2 regions of the Mesorhizobium sp. M0296 genome follow, and region 2 is predicted to be linked to the other one. Evidence: riboswitches for the same ligand, from Rfam matches in the RefSeq annotation. Region 2 holds a riboswitch; the other holds the start of a gene.

Region 1 (7,207 bases), on a different contig from region 2:
GCGGAAGCGGCCGGCTAAGTCGGGCTCCAGCAAGGCAATTTCATCTTCCTCGACGCGCCGATAGCCCGTCGTGCGGCTGGCGAACCGGTCGAGCTCGCCCGCATCGCGCGGCGCGGCCACGACCAGCGTTCCGGCCCGCGTCACCTGGCCGGGCGTTGCGGCATCCCACCAGTCGGCGGCACCGCGCCCGAGATCCAGCACCGGCTGCTCGGCGCTTTCACGCTCGCACCATGGCGCCAGCATGCCGCCGGCGAACCACGACGCATTGCCCCCAAGGGCAGGCCTTATCTCGGCAACGGTAACCGCCGCGCCGCGTGCGGCGAACTCGAAGGCGGCGGTGAGGCCGGCGACGCCGGCCCCTTTGACCAAGACCCTCATGATCGCTCACGTGGCTGAGGTATGAGCGGTGCGCCGGTCTCGTCCGCCGGCACGTAGAGATCGCCGCCCTCGCGGTATTTCGCCGCCATCGCCGCCATGCCCTCTTTCTGTGCCTCGGCGCGGATGTCGTGAGAGATACGCATCGAGCAGAATTTCGGTCCGCACATCGAGCAGAAATGCGCCACCTTGTGCGCCTCCTTGGGCAAGGTCTGGTCGTGGAAGGACCGCGCGGTTTCCGGGTCGAGCGACAGATTGAACTGGTCCTCCCAGCGGAACTCGAAGCGCGCGCGGGAAAGCGCATCATCCCTGACTTTCGCTGCCGGATGGCCCTTCGCCAGGTCGGCGGCGTGGGCGGCTATCTTGTAGGTGATCACGCCGATCTTGACGTCGCTGCGATCGGGAAGGCCGAGATGCTCCTTGGGCGTGACGTAGCAGAGCATGGCGGTGCCGAACCAGCCGATCATCGCGGCGCCGATGCCTGAGGTGATGTGGTCGTAGCCCGGCGCGATGTCGGTCGTCAGCGGTCCAAGCGTATAGAACGGCGCCTCGCCGCAGACGGCGAGTTGCTTGTCCATGTTCGCCTTGATTTTGTGCATCGGCACGTGGCCAGGCCCCTCGATCATCACCTGGCAATCCTTCGCCCAGGCGATCTGCGTCAGCTCGCCGAGCGTTCCAGCTCGGCGAACTGCGCCGCGTCGTTGGCATCGGCGATCGAGCCTGGACGAAGGCCGTCGCCGAGCGAGAAGGAGACGTCGTAGGCTCTGGCGATGTCGCAGATCTCGGCGAAGTGCTCGTAGAGGAAGCTTTCCCGGTGATGGTGCAGGCACCATTTGGCCATGATTGAGCCGCCGCGCGAGACGATACCCGTCACCCGGTCGACGGTCAGCGGGATGTAATGCAGCCGCACGCCGGCGTGGATGGTGAAATAGTCGACGCCTTGCTCGGCCTGTTCGATCAGCGTGTCGCGGTAGACCTCCCAGGTCAGATCCTCGGCAATGCCGCCGACCTTTTCGAGCGCCTGGTACAGCGGCACCGTGCCGATCGGCACCGGCGCGTTGCGGACGATCCAGTCGCGGATGTTGTGGATGTTGCGGCCGGTCGACAGGTCCATCACCGTATCGGCGCCCCAGCGGATCGCCCACACCATCTTTTCGACCTCTTCCGCCATCGACGATGTGACGGCGGAGTTACCGATATTGGCGTTGATCTTGACCAGGAAATTGCGGCCGATGATCATTGGCTCGCTCTCGGGATGGTTGATGTTGGCGGGAATGATCGCCCGTCCGCGCGCCACCTCGTCACGCACGAATTCGGGCGTGACGAAATCGGGCAGTGTCGCGCCGAAAGCCTCGCCGTCGCGCTCAAGCTTGCCGTGCAGGATCTCGCGACCAAGGTTCTCGCGGATGGCGACGAACTCCATTTCGGGTGTGATGATGCCTGCGCGCGCGTAGGCAAGCTGCGTCACCGCCTTGCCTGCTTTGGCCCTGAGCGGTCGGTGGCGGATGGGAAATTCCGGCGTCAGGCGTTCGCCCGTCGCGAATCCGTTGTCCTCCGGCCGGACATGGCGACCGTCACCGGCCTCGACATCGCCACGCGCCAAGATCCATTCGTGGCGAAGCCGGGCCAGGCCCTTTTCAATGCTGGTTTCGACAGTCGGGTCGGTATAGGGGCCGGACGGATCGTAGACGGTGACGGGCGGCTCGCCGGCTGTCGGATGGACGGAGATTTCGCGCATCGGCACCCTGAGCTGCGGGTGGATGGTACCGGATTTGTGGATTTTGCGTGAGGCAGGCAGCGGTCCCGTCGAGACGGCGGGGGTGAGGGCATTCATCTTGAGGCTCCTTTGCTCGTTGCATTGGAGACCCAGTTCTGTGCCGGAAGGATGAAAAGACGCTTTGGTCGACCTGCTCGAAACAGGACCTCGGGCGTGAACTCCCGCAAAGCGCTTGCACCGTCCCTACGCCAGTATGAACTGGATCAGGTTCAACGGGTCACTGCGCCGCGAAAGCCAGCAGTATCTCAGCCCCTTGCCGGGACTCCCCTGGTGAATGCGTGAGGTTGGACGGGACGGCTCCGGTTTGTCAAGCGCGTTCTGGCCGCGGCTGATCGGCGGCCGGTCAGACCGTGCGGAAAAAATCGTGCATGTCTCGGCGACAAGTCAAGCGTCGGAGATGAAGGCAGGGACAAGGGAATCGCAAACCGTCGGACTAAAAATCGATCCTGATGATCACACCTTCAATGGGCACCAAAGGTTTGCGCGTAGATCGCCTCGATTTTTCCTGCCTCGTCACTGGTCAGCGCGGCGAATTCCTTTTCGCGCGCGCGATTCGATAGATGTCCATCATTCTGGTGAAGAAAACGGAAGAGCAGATCGGTCAACCGCTCGGGCATGTCGATAAAGGCGTCCACCTGCTGCCGGAACTGATCGTAGCGCTGCAGAAATGCGGTTTCCTCGGGAAGGTCCCGTTCGATCGTCCGCTGAACGCAGGCATAGAGGAATTCGGCGTGCGGGGTTGCATCGAAGAACCGGTAGAAATCACCGGTGTCATTCAGCACCCGGACGTTGAATTGCGGCGTCGGTTCCCATTCCACCAACGGCAGAAGGCGCTGCGAATAGCTCTCGAGCACGCCCCTGTACTCGTTGATCTGGTCCAGGATCGCGGCCGAGACGGGAAAGACCACTCCCGGCGGATTGAAGCCGCGCATGGCAAGGACGTGGTGGATTAGGTAGCGGTGAATGCGGCCGTTTCCGTCCTCGAATGGGTGAATGTAGACAAAGCCGAAGGCGAGGATTGCGGCGGCTACGACTGCATCAAGCTTTTGCGCGGGGCCCTGATCGAACGCTGCCATTCCATCGATTAGCCGCGGCAGGTCCTCGGGCCGAGCGCCGATGTGATCGGGCAAGGGCGTGCCGTTGTCTCGGTCATGCTCGCCGACGAAACCTCCTTCTTTTCGGAAGCCAAGTCTTACGAAACGGGCGTCGCCAAGTACAATTCTTTGCAGACGCAGCAGCTCATCGCGATCGATCGGCCAGCGGCCGGCTTCGCCGATGGCGCGGCCCCAGCGCTGGATGCGATCTTGCGGCGGGTGCTCGCCCTCGATCGCATAGCTTGATCGCGAGTCTTTGAGCAAAAGAAAGGCGGCGGTCCGAGCAAGGAGGTCGCGCGGCACGTCCGCTACGATTGCCTCCGCGCGCCGCGGTAGTTCAAGGCCGATGAATTTTTCCAGAATCTTGGTGCGGAACACCAGAGGGCAGAACTCACGCGTGCCGGGGAGATTGTCCCTTACGCGGTAGCGCGAAGCGGTCTTGTCGGGTCCGGGCCACTGCAGCTCGGGATCGAGAACCGGAATGTATCGTCCGGCCGCCGCGTCCGGCAGATCGATACGCGCGCCCCTCAGCCATTCATATAAAAACCAGATGCGGCGGGCATAACTGCCGGTCGGGCTTTCACGGACCAGCGCCTCGATCGGCGCGGGACCGGTCACTTGGAACAGCCGCTTGAGGACGGCAAGGTCCAGTCCCTCGTACTTGAGCGCAAAGGTCAGGTGGCCCTCGAGGGTAGGATTTGGGGCGTGGCGGGGGGTCATGATCCGCCAGCCATCCCGTTCGGTAATGCGATGATGCTCGCCAGTGGCGAACAACCTACGGGGCAAGGGCACGGCGAGCCTGTAGGCTCCGATCAGGGCGCTGTACCCGGCCGGGGTCGCCGTTTCAGGAAGGCGGAGTTCCTGAAAAACGGTAACAGGACCTGAAAATTGGTGCTGTTGCACCGCAGGCATGAAAAGCGAATCCTTCCATCGAATTTTGGTTTAGCCGGCCAAATCCTATGAAAAATGATCCTATTCCATGAAAATTGATGCTACAAGACAAATTTTCCGAAAACCGATTCTAAGACGGTGCTGAAGTCGATCAAGCAAGAACTCCGCCACCGGCTCAAGGAAGCGACTTCAGACAAAAAGGTGAGTCCAGGAACCGCCATTCGCCCGTCTCTTAGTCACGAGGCCGGCACGGATGGCCCGCCTTACGTCGAGCCGGATTGCTCGAGGAGCAGCGCGCCGTTCGGGGCTCACTCATAGAGCGCTCCGGCGCGCGATCCCGATTTGATAGCCGCGATCACGCTCGCGACTGATCTTGGTGACGTGGCGGCGTCGGAGTAGAAAAGTGATGCAGGATCTCGGTGGCGTCGTGTGTGTGTGTGTGTGACCTGAAGTGAGTTCTCTGCGGTATGGGGCGGCACGCAGCGCGCGCGTCTTCTCGGCAAACAGATCGACGAAGCGGCACCGAAGGGAAGTTCCTGGCATTCATTCTCGCCATCGCTGCCCCAATTTGCCGACCGGACTGCCGATCGATCTCGCCCAATACTTTGCGCGCGCAAGAGCCGAAGCTGAACTGGGCGGCACCTGCTCATTCGGGAGCTAACTCATGCTTGGCGCGCTAGCCCGAGAGAGCTGTGCCTGATCGAATGCGTGAAATCGTAGCTCGGGGTGGAGAGGCTGACGCGGTCATCTGTCACCCGCCTTCGGGCTGTAACGGAAAGCGCGACATCGTCTCCAATGCTCGTTCCCCACGTCGAGGGGCCCAGCGGCTTGGCTGCGGGGGGACTGTCAGCTAGTGGCCGCCTTGACGACCAGCGAGCGTAAGAGGAGGCCCTGTGCTGGCTGACGAAAACTTGCGAGCAAAGCCACGGAAAAGCATCATTCGAACGAACTCTTTCGTCGAGACGAGGAGGGCAGTGAGGCGGTAGCCGCCGCTTTGAAGCTCTCCGGCAGCTGCTACGCTGGTCGTTCAGAGGGTCGCAGCTGCGCTTGCGCCGTCATATCAGATAAGTCTAATATGATCCGCGCCTGGCCATCGAACGCCGCGGCGCCCTCGGGTCGGCGCTATTCATCGGGTGGGCATGTCGGGCACGCAAGGGAGGACGAAATGAGACTGGTTCAGTCATTTGCATTTGCTGCTGTGCTGCTTCTTTCGTCTGCATTGTCTGCGGCCGCCCACTCGGCTCGTGAGGACATCGAAGCGGCGTTGGTAAAATTCATGGACGCCTTCAACAGCGGAAACGCAGCAGCGGTAGGTCAAATGTATACCGACGATGCCGCCCTGCTGCCACCCGACGGCAAACGCGTCGATGACCGCAAGGGCGTGGAAGAATTCTGGCAGGGCGCAATCAAGGCCGGGATGAAGAATCTCACCCTGAAGGCGCTGGAAGTGGAAGGGAGCGGGAATCTCGCCTACGAAGTTGGCGCATTTACGCTCGGTGTGCCGAGCAAAGGCGGCGCCCTCTCCACCGTCGCGGGCAAGTATCTCGTCGTCTGGAAAAGGGCGACGACGGGACATGGCGCCTACATCGGGACATCTGGAACTTAGGTGCGGCCGAATAGGGATAGATATCCAGGCCCTCATCGACTGTCTTGCGAAGGGTAGGGCGGCTGTATTGACCGGGATCTGGTGCTCTATTGCCAGCGCTGTCGAGTGGCAGGACGATGGGACCGGCTAACCGCGCGGTATAGCTTCGGTCTGGCGCGCTTTCCAATGGATTTGCCGCCAATTTGGCGGATCGCTGATCAGTCGCGGTGATTGCGACCACGTCACCAATTCCAATTCCCCGCTTCATGAAACGAGTCTGGAGCGTGCTTAAGCAAGGGATTGCTAATGTGCGAGACAGCACGCTTCGCTCTAGCGGGTATGGCCCAGCGGCTTGGTTGAGGGGGGACTAGCAGCTAGAGGCCGCTGGGCCTTGACCAGCAGCATGCTTAAGAGGAGGCGCTGGCTGGCTGGCCAAAAACTTGCGCTCAAGGCAACGCAAAAGCATCATTCGAACGGACACTGCCCGCCAGAAGCTTATTCGAGCGAATACCACCATGGAATGCAAGCCCAGCAACCGGATTCACCAAACATCGCATCAGGACCTGCGCTTGCCTGTCCATGGCCGCGCCAGTCCTTCGGCATTCAGCATTGCGACGCGGAGCAGCCAGCCGACCCATTATAGACCGCGACGGACGGTGATTAGGGCCAGCGCGGCGATAGGCAGCGAGCGTAACCATTGGCGTAAGTGGAGTGTTTCACGATCTCAATTGGTTGGCTCCGCCAGGTTTCCAGCTGGCTGCCACCGGGCACGTGCCAGCTGGAGTAAACAATGAAATATTCGAAACTGGCTTTTTGGGCGGGAGCCGCGCTAGCTGCCTGCCTTTTGCCGAAACCGGCTTGGCCGAGCCAGTTCGGCTGCGCATATTGCAATGAGGGGTGAGAAACCTGGCATTCGACGGGAGCAGTGCAGTAACATGTGCGAAGCCTAGTCGAGTCTGCAAGCGGCAATCATTCGTCGTGAGTCGACGCTAGAGTGTGCGTTTCGCAGCACTCCGGCTGGCTATCTCGCGTAAGACGGCATGAAGAAGCGTTCCAATTTCCTGTTCGGCGCGCCCGGGTGCAATTCCTGATTCGGACAACTGAACGAGAATTGTCTTGGCGGTGCAGCGCCAGAACGCATTCGCCTCCTCGCCGTTCTTGGATTCCAGCACGCGGGCAACTCCCTCGACCAACTTCCGCCGCCGATACAGCGGAAACGCCCTTATGCTTGACACCGATCACCTCACCCATTCAGTCTCGCGATTAAGCATTGGCGGGTTAGAAAATCTGGTTAACGGCGTATTCTTTTTGGTAGTAGTAAGAGTTCTGTGCGGGCGCTGAACGGTGCCGCGATTAGCCAATGAGCGCGATGGCTTGGGCGCAAACTGTCGGGCAGGAATGGGTAAGAGCGGACATTGGCCGATCTCCGCTCTTCAGGGCCGGAAAAATCTCGACAATGCTCCCAATCGATTCCAGAGCCGGTGT
Region 2 (7,207 bases):
TGGAGGCAGCGGCCCGTTTCGAGCCCGAGCGCGAGGTGCGGTTCTCGACCTACGCGACTTGGTGGATTCGCGCCTCGATGCAGGACTATATCCTGCGCAACTGGTCGATCGTGCGCGGCGGCACTAGCTCGGCGCAAAAGGCGCTATTCTTCAACCTGCGGCGCCTGCGCGCCCGCCTGGCAAACGGCGCCGAGCAGATGTCGAATGCCACGCTCTACCGCGAAGTGTCGGCGGCTCTCGGGGTATCGGAGGCCGATGTGGCGATGATGGATTCCCGCCTTTCGGCGCCGGACAGCTCGCTCAACACGCCGCTAGCCGACGATGCGGGCGCAACCGAGCGGATGGAGTTCCTGGTTTCGGATGACCCGCTGCCCGATGAGGTCGTCGGCGATACGATCGACGTCGAACGCCGCTCGGTGTGGCTGAAGACGGCACTCGGCGCTCTCAATGCGCGCGAGCTCAGGATTATCGAGGAACGCCGGCTGAGCGACGAGGGCGCGACGCTCGAAGCGCTCGGCGAGACCCTCGGCATCTCCAAGGAACGTGTCCGGCAGATCGAGGCGCGCGCCATGGAAAAGCTCAAGGCGGCGCTGGTAAAGCAGAATCCGGAATTTCTCGCAGCCTGAATCGCGTCGGCTGCTATTTGTCGGTGACGATCTTGACCTTGTCGCCGGCCGAAACCGCGGCACCCGGCGACAGCGCGTTGAGCACCCTGAACAAATCCAGCTTGCGGTCGACGCCGACCATCTGTGCGGCCAGGGAGCCCATTGTCTGGCCGGGCTGCACCGTGACGATGCGGATACGCAGCGGCTTCAACGCCGCCTTCTCGGCAGCACTCAGGATGCGGAACGAGCCGCTGACCGAGCGCGCCACCGTGCTCAGCGAGGTGCTGGCCGACGGTGCAGCAGTCAGCAAGCGGTAGACCTGGCCGCCGGCGCGGATCACCGCAATGTCGAATTGCCAGCCATCGGCGCCGGCATGCGCGGTTGCCGCTTCGTTGCCGTTGATCGTCTCCTGGCGCACGCTGCTGTCGTCGAGGCCGGCAACCCAACCGCTGCGGATGTAGTCGGTCAGCGAGCGGTTCTTGTCGATCGAAACGCCGTCGAAGCGGATCGCCATGTCGCCCGGGCCGGTCGCCGTCACCGCCGCCGCCGAATTGTCGATGACGAAACCGTTGGGCACCGAGAACGACACGCCGAGGCCAGGGTGCAGGAAGGTTTCGCCGCGCACATAGCCTTCCTCCGGCGTGTCGCCGTAAAGCAGCCCGTCTACGCCGGCAAGAAATGAATCGCGGTCGCGCGACCCGACACCGGGCGCGCCGAACTGGCGGGCGTGGCGCTGCGCGAGGTCTATACGCTGCGGCGTGTTGGGGTGCGTCGCCAGGAAGTCGAGGCTGGCGTCGGTAGCGCCGCTGATCGAGCGAAAATCGGTATAGGCCGACATCGACTGCAGAAAGCGGCCGGCGGCGTAGGGATCGAAACCGGCTTCGCCGATCGACTTGATGCCGATGGCGTCGGCCTCCAGCTCCTGATTGCGCGAGAACTGGGCCAGCCTCAGCTTGCCGCGGATCAGCGCCGCCTTGGCCGTCGGGTTGTCGCCGAGCACGTCCGAAACGACCTTGGTCGCCAACCCCTCTTCGGCTTCCAGCTGCTGGCGCTGCAGGCCGTGGTTGGCGGTAACGTGGCCCATCTCATGCGCGATGACGGCGGCAAGCTCGGCGGAATCGTTGGCCAGCGCCAGCAGCCCGCGGGTGATGTAGAGATAGCCGCCCGGCAGCGCGAAGGCATTGACGTTGGGCGAGTTGAGGATGGTGATGCGGTAGGTCTGGGTTGGGTTGGCCGACACCACGGTCAGTCTGCCGACGATCTTGGCCACCATGCGCTCGAGCTTGGGGTCGGAATACTCGCCGCCATAGGTGGCGAGGATGCGCGGGTGCTGGGCCTTCGCCAGTTGAGCGAGCTTGCCGTTGGCGGCGACATTATCGACCGTGATCGGCTTGTCGGAGGGCTGGAAGCCTGATTCCTGCACGTCGGGAGGCGTGAACATCTGGCAGCTTGCCAGCGCCACAGCGAGACCGGCCAGCGCCAGAAAGCGCGCCAGCGGTTTCACCCTCCGATTGTCGATGCCGGTCGGCAGATCGGCTTCCTTTCAAGTCCTGGCACGTGACCGCGAAAATCGGACGCGATTTCCGGAAAGCATCACGCGCAAAATCAAGTGCTACGGCGTCCTTCGTGCGTCCGACAGATACGAGGCAGCAAGGGCAAATCACAGTCTAGGCCGGACCAGCTCCTGGCGGACCTAGCCACACTACCTCGACCATGGCAAGCAAGCGCCGCTTCGCCTTCCGCCGGTTTGACCATAAATTATGTCCGCTTCCGGGCAACATCTCGTGATCCAACCGCAAACGGACCCGAGCCGATATAGCGTCGGAATGCCTCCGGTCCAGCCCCGACGAAAAAATCGGCCGCGGTGCCCGTCGCGGCAACCGTGCCACCATCCAGGAAAACCATGTTTTGGCCGATACGGCGCGCATCGTCCGGCTGGTGCGTGACGAATAGCACCGTCATGCGCTGCTCCGAATGGACGTCGGCCACCAGGTCGAGCATGTCGTCGCGCAGTGCCGGTCCGAGCGAAGCGAACGGCTCGTCGAGCAACAACACCGGCCGGTCGCGCACCAGGACCCGGGCGAGCGCGACGCGCTGCCGCTCGCCGCCGGAGAGTTCGCGCGGCAGCCGGCTTTCCTTGCCGGCAAGGCCGACGCGCTTCAGCGCTGCGGCGATTGCGGCGCGGTCAGCCTCGCTCAGCCTGAGCGAAGGCGAGCGGCCGAGCCCGACATTCTGCTCGACGGAAAGATGGGCAAACAGGTTGTTTTCCTGGAACACCATCGATACCGGCCGCGCTGATGGCGGCGCAGTGCTGACGTCGGCGCCGCCGATCAGCACGCGGCCTGACCGCGGCGTCTCGAAGCCGGCCACCAGATTGAGCAGCGTCGACTTTCCCGAACCGCTCGGCCCCATAATGGCGGTGATTTCCGACGCCGGGAAATCGACATCGAATATAAGCGGCGTTTCACCATAGCTGAACGAGACATTATCGAGTCGTACGGCCGCGCCTTTTTCCACCGAAATGGACTGTTCCGGGCTGGTCGGCATCATGATTTCTCGCCCCTTCCCAGCCAGTCCGCGGCCAACACCAGCGCCAGGCAGACAAGGCCGAGCAGCAGCGCCAGGCCGGCGGCATCCTCGGTGCGGTAACTGCCCATGCGCGCCAGCAGCAGATAGGGCAAGGTCTGCACGGAATCGCTGCCGAACAGCGCAATGACGCCGAGATCGCCGAGCGACAGCGCCATGGCGAAAGCGAAGCCGGTGGCGAGCGGCCGCCGCAGCGACGGCCAGTCGACCAGCCGCAACCGGTTCCAGCCCGAGATACCAAGCTGTGCGCAGAGCCGTTCGTGGCGTTCGCTCGCCGCGTCATAGGCAGGGCGGATGGCGCGGATGGCGAACGGCATCGCCATCACCGCATTGACCGCAACCACCATGACAGGGGCAATCGCAAAGACATCGCCGACGGTGCGCAAGAGCAGGAACCAGCCGGCGCCGATGACGATGGGCGGCACCACCAGGACGAACCCCGCACCGGTGTCGGCCAGATGTTCGAGCAGTGTCCGCCGGCCCTGCCGCCGGGTGAGCGCCAGCGCCCGGCGCGCCATGACCAGCGACAGCGACAACGCCACAGAGAGCAGCGCCGATAGGAGGGAGAGCACGGCACTGGTCGCCGTCGCTTGCCGCACCGCGCTCTCGCCGGCCAGGCGGCCGAGATCGGCGCCAAGCCCGGCTGCCAACGTGGCCGCCATCGGCCCGGCGACAAACAGCAGTGCGAGCCCGATCGCCAATGCGTTCAGCACGGTCTCGGCCGCACCGGCTGAAAAATACCGGCGCGGCGCCACCGGCAGATTGGCATCCCCGACCATATTGGCGCCGAGCCGCGTCAAGGCCAGCACGACGACGAAGGTCAGGGCAATCTGCAGCAGGGTCAGCGTCACCGCCCGCGCCGGGTCGAAGTCAAAACGCAGCGCCTGGTATATGGCAACCTCGAGCGTCGTCGCGCTGGGTCCGCCGCCGAGCGTAAGCACGATGGTGAAGGAGGTGATGCACAGCATGAAAACGAGCCCGGCAACGCCGGGCAAGACCGCACGCAGCGGTGGCCATTCGATCAGCCGGAAGGCCGGCGCAGCACCCATGCCAAGCTGGCTCGCCAGCCGCCATTGGTCGGCCGGCACGGTCTGCAACGCCTCCAGGAACAGCCGCGTCGCTAGCGGCAGGTTGAAGAAGACATGGGCGACGAGTATGCCCGACAGGCCATAGATGCCGGGCCAGCTCTGGCCGCCTAGCGCGCCCAGCGTGCCGGCAAAATAGCCGGCGCGGCCATAGAGCGCCAAGACACCGAGTGCGGCAACAATGGCCGGCAGCGCCAGCGGCACGGCGAAAAGCTGCAGGATGAAGCCTCGCCCGAAAAGCTGTGGATGCCGCGACAGTGCACGCGCGACAAACAGCGCCGGTGCGACGGAGAGCAGGGTCGACAGCAGAGCCTGCCAGAGCGTGAAACGGACGACGCGCAAGAGATAGGAATCGAAAGCGGCGGCGGCGCCGGACAGGTCGCGTGTGGCTTCGACGACGAGCCCGGCGAATGCACCGCCGATCAGCAGCGCGATGGCGGCGAGCGCGACGATGCCGGCAGTGACGCGGGGATCGGCCGGATGACGCGTACGCATGTCGCGCTACCCGACGCTACGACAGGTGTTGATCGAAGGAAACACCTGACAATGGCCGAGCCCACCCCCCTCTGGCCTGCCGGCCATCTCCCCCTCAAGGGGGGGGATTGCGCACTCAGCCGCCTTCGCCAATCTCACAAGTGGCAGGACGAGGAGAGGCGACAAAGCTGCCGACCTCCCCCCTTGAGGGGGAGATGGCCGGCAGGCCAGAGGGGGGTGGCTTGGCGCAAACATCCGACGAGGCTTGAGCCCTACTTGCTCATCGCCGCAAGCCACTCATCGACCCAGGCCTTGCGGTTGGCCGCGACGTCTTCCGGGCTGAACAGCAAGGTCTTGGTCGGCTTGACCAGCTTGTCGAACGCCGGGTTGAGCGGCTTGTCGGTTTTGCCGGCCGGGAACATCCAGTTGGTTTCGGGAATGACATCCTGGAATTTCGGTCCGGTCATGAAGGCAATGAACTTTTCTGCCAGCGGGTTCTTCGCACCCTTGGTGGTGATCCCCGCAACCTCGATCTGCAGATATTCGCCCTCCTCGAAGGACGCCGCCTGGTAGCGCTCGGTGTTTTCGGCGACCATGTGGTAGGCCGGCGAGGTGGTGTAGGACAGCACCATCGGCGCCTCGCCCTTGGTGAACAGGCCGTAGGCCTCGCTCCAGCCCGGCGTTACCGTCAGCACCTTCGCCTTGAGTTTGGCCCAGGCTTCCGGCGCCTTGTCGCCATAGACCGACTTGACCCACAGCAGCAGGCCAAGGCCCGGCGTCGAGGTGCGCGGATCCTGGATGACGATCTTCTCTCCGGCATCGCCCTCGACCAATTCCCTGAGGCTCTTCGGCGGGCTCTTCAGTTTTTCGGTATCGTAGACGATGGCGAAATAGCCATAGTCGAACGGCACAAAAATATCGTCGCTCCAGCCGCCCGGCACACTGACGCCCGATATTGCGCCATGCGGCGAAAACAGGCCGGTTGCCTTGGCATCCGCCGTCAAATTGGTATCGAGGCCAAGTACGATATCGGCCTTGGTCGCGGCGCCTTCCAGCTTCACACGGTTGAGCAGCGCCACGCCGTCGGCGACCGAGACGAATTCGACGACGCAACTGCATTCGGCCTCGAAGGCCTTCTTCACCGCCGGTCCCGGACCCCAATCGGCGGTGAAGCTTTCATAGGTATAGACCGTCAGCCTATCCTGTGCCGATGCCTGCCCTGGCAAGGCGAGCGCGGATGCCGCAAGCAGGACAATTGAGACAAGAGAGTGGAAAAAACTGCGCATCGGCGCCTCCTTCGTTCGCGTTGAAAGGAATTGAGGCGTCGGGCTGTCCGAAACGTCTAATCCCTCCGCCGGTACAAACCGGATCAGGTTCAGCGGGTTGGCAGTCTTGCCTCTCAGCCGGTCCGCGAAAATCGCGTCCGGCACCCCGTTAGAGCGTTGCGACACATAGGCCCGGCGGAAGTGCTGCGCAAGCGGAAGTTTGCCGGGCATCCAAAGCCCAGCCTTCCGTTTCGTCTGCCGTTTCATCTTCCGTTTCCGGGGCAGGGCTGGTAAGGGCCACGAGATATGAGCACATTCACCATCCTGCTTGGCGGCGATCTCATCCGCACGCCGCTGCTCGACCGCCAGGTCGAAGGCTCGCGTGTCATCGCCGCCGATGCCGGCATCGGCCATGCCCGCATGCTGGGCCTGAGGCCGGAACTCTGGGTCGGCGATTTCGATTCGGTGCCTGCCGAGTTGCCGGAGGATCTGGCCGCCGTGCCACGGCAGGTGTTTCCCGCCGAAAAAGACAAGACCGACGGTGAACTCGCTATCGCCGCCGCACTCGAACGTGGTGCGACCAGCCTTGTGCTCGCAGGCGCCTTCGGCGGCAAACGTACCGACCACATCTTCCTGCATCTGGCGCTGAGCGTCCGGCTGGCGGAAGGCGGGACGGAAGTGCTTTTGACCAGCGGCGCACAGGAAGGCATTCCCTTGCTGCCGGGAAAGACTGACTTCGACTATGCCGACGGCACGCTGTTTTCGGTGCTCGGCTTTTCGGATCTCGCCGGCCTGACAGTCACCGGCGCCAAATGGCCGCTCGACCATGTCGAGGTTGCGTTCGGCTCGTCGCTGACCATTTCCAACGAGGTCAGGGGCCGGTTGGAAATCGCGCTGGCCAGCGGCCGCGCGCTGCTGCTCGCGCATCCCTATCCTCTTCCGGAAAGCTGAGCCCAGAAAGCTGACATGGCGCCGCCGCTTCTCAATCTCGACGGAATAAAGCTGACCTTTGGCGGCACGCCGCTGCTAGACGGTGCCGCCCTGACAGCCTCAGTTGGCGACAAGATCGCCCTGGTCGGCCGCAACGGCTCTGGCAAGTCGACGCTCCTCAAGATCGCCGCCGGGCTGATCGAACCGCAGGACGGCGAAGTCTTCCGCCAGCCATCGGCGACCGTGCGCTACTTGCCGCAAA

The links. A riboswitch is a leader RNA that binds a small molecule or an ion and turns the genes downstream of it on or off. The one in region 2 is predicted to bind thiamine pyrophosphate.
Region 1: linked by a shared signal. The riboswitch ahead of thiC (phosphomethylpyrimidine synthase ThiC) and the one ahead of thiB (thiamine ABC transporter substrate binding subunit) in region 2 are both predicted to bind thiamine pyrophosphate.

Annotation. Positions count from the first base shown of each region.
Region 1 is NZ_JAMYRZ010000035.1:51,666-58,872, reverse strand. Features, by position in the region: gene thiO (glycine oxidase ThiO) at 1-378, opposite strand, end outside; partial or broken gene thiC (phosphomethylpyrimidine synthase ThiC) at 375-2,209, opposite strand; TPP riboswitch at 2,315-2,431, opposite strand; gene NKI97_RS27005 (Fic family protein) at 2,614-4,158, opposite strand; gene NKI97_RS27000 (YybH family protein) at 5,303-5,743, shown strand; gene NKI97_RS26995 (DUF6074 family protein) at 6,712-6,957, opposite strand.
Region 2 is NZ_JAMYRZ010000003.1:257,155-264,361, reverse strand. Features, by position in the region: gene NKI97_RS05505 (RNA polymerase factor sigma-32) at 1-626, shown strand, start outside; gene NKI97_RS05500 (M48 family metalloprotease) at 640-2,109, opposite strand; gene thiQ (thiamine ABC transporter ATP-binding protein) at 2,364-3,155, opposite strand; gene thiP (thiamine/thiamine pyrophosphate ABC transporter permease) at 3,152-4,771, opposite strand; gene thiB (thiamine ABC transporter substrate binding subunit) at 5,023-6,036, opposite strand; TPP riboswitch at 6,080-6,194, opposite strand; gene NKI97_RS05480 (thiamine diphosphokinase) at 6,322-6,966, shown strand; gene NKI97_RS05475 (ABC-F family ATP-binding cassette domain-containing protein) at 6,982-7,207, shown strand, end outside.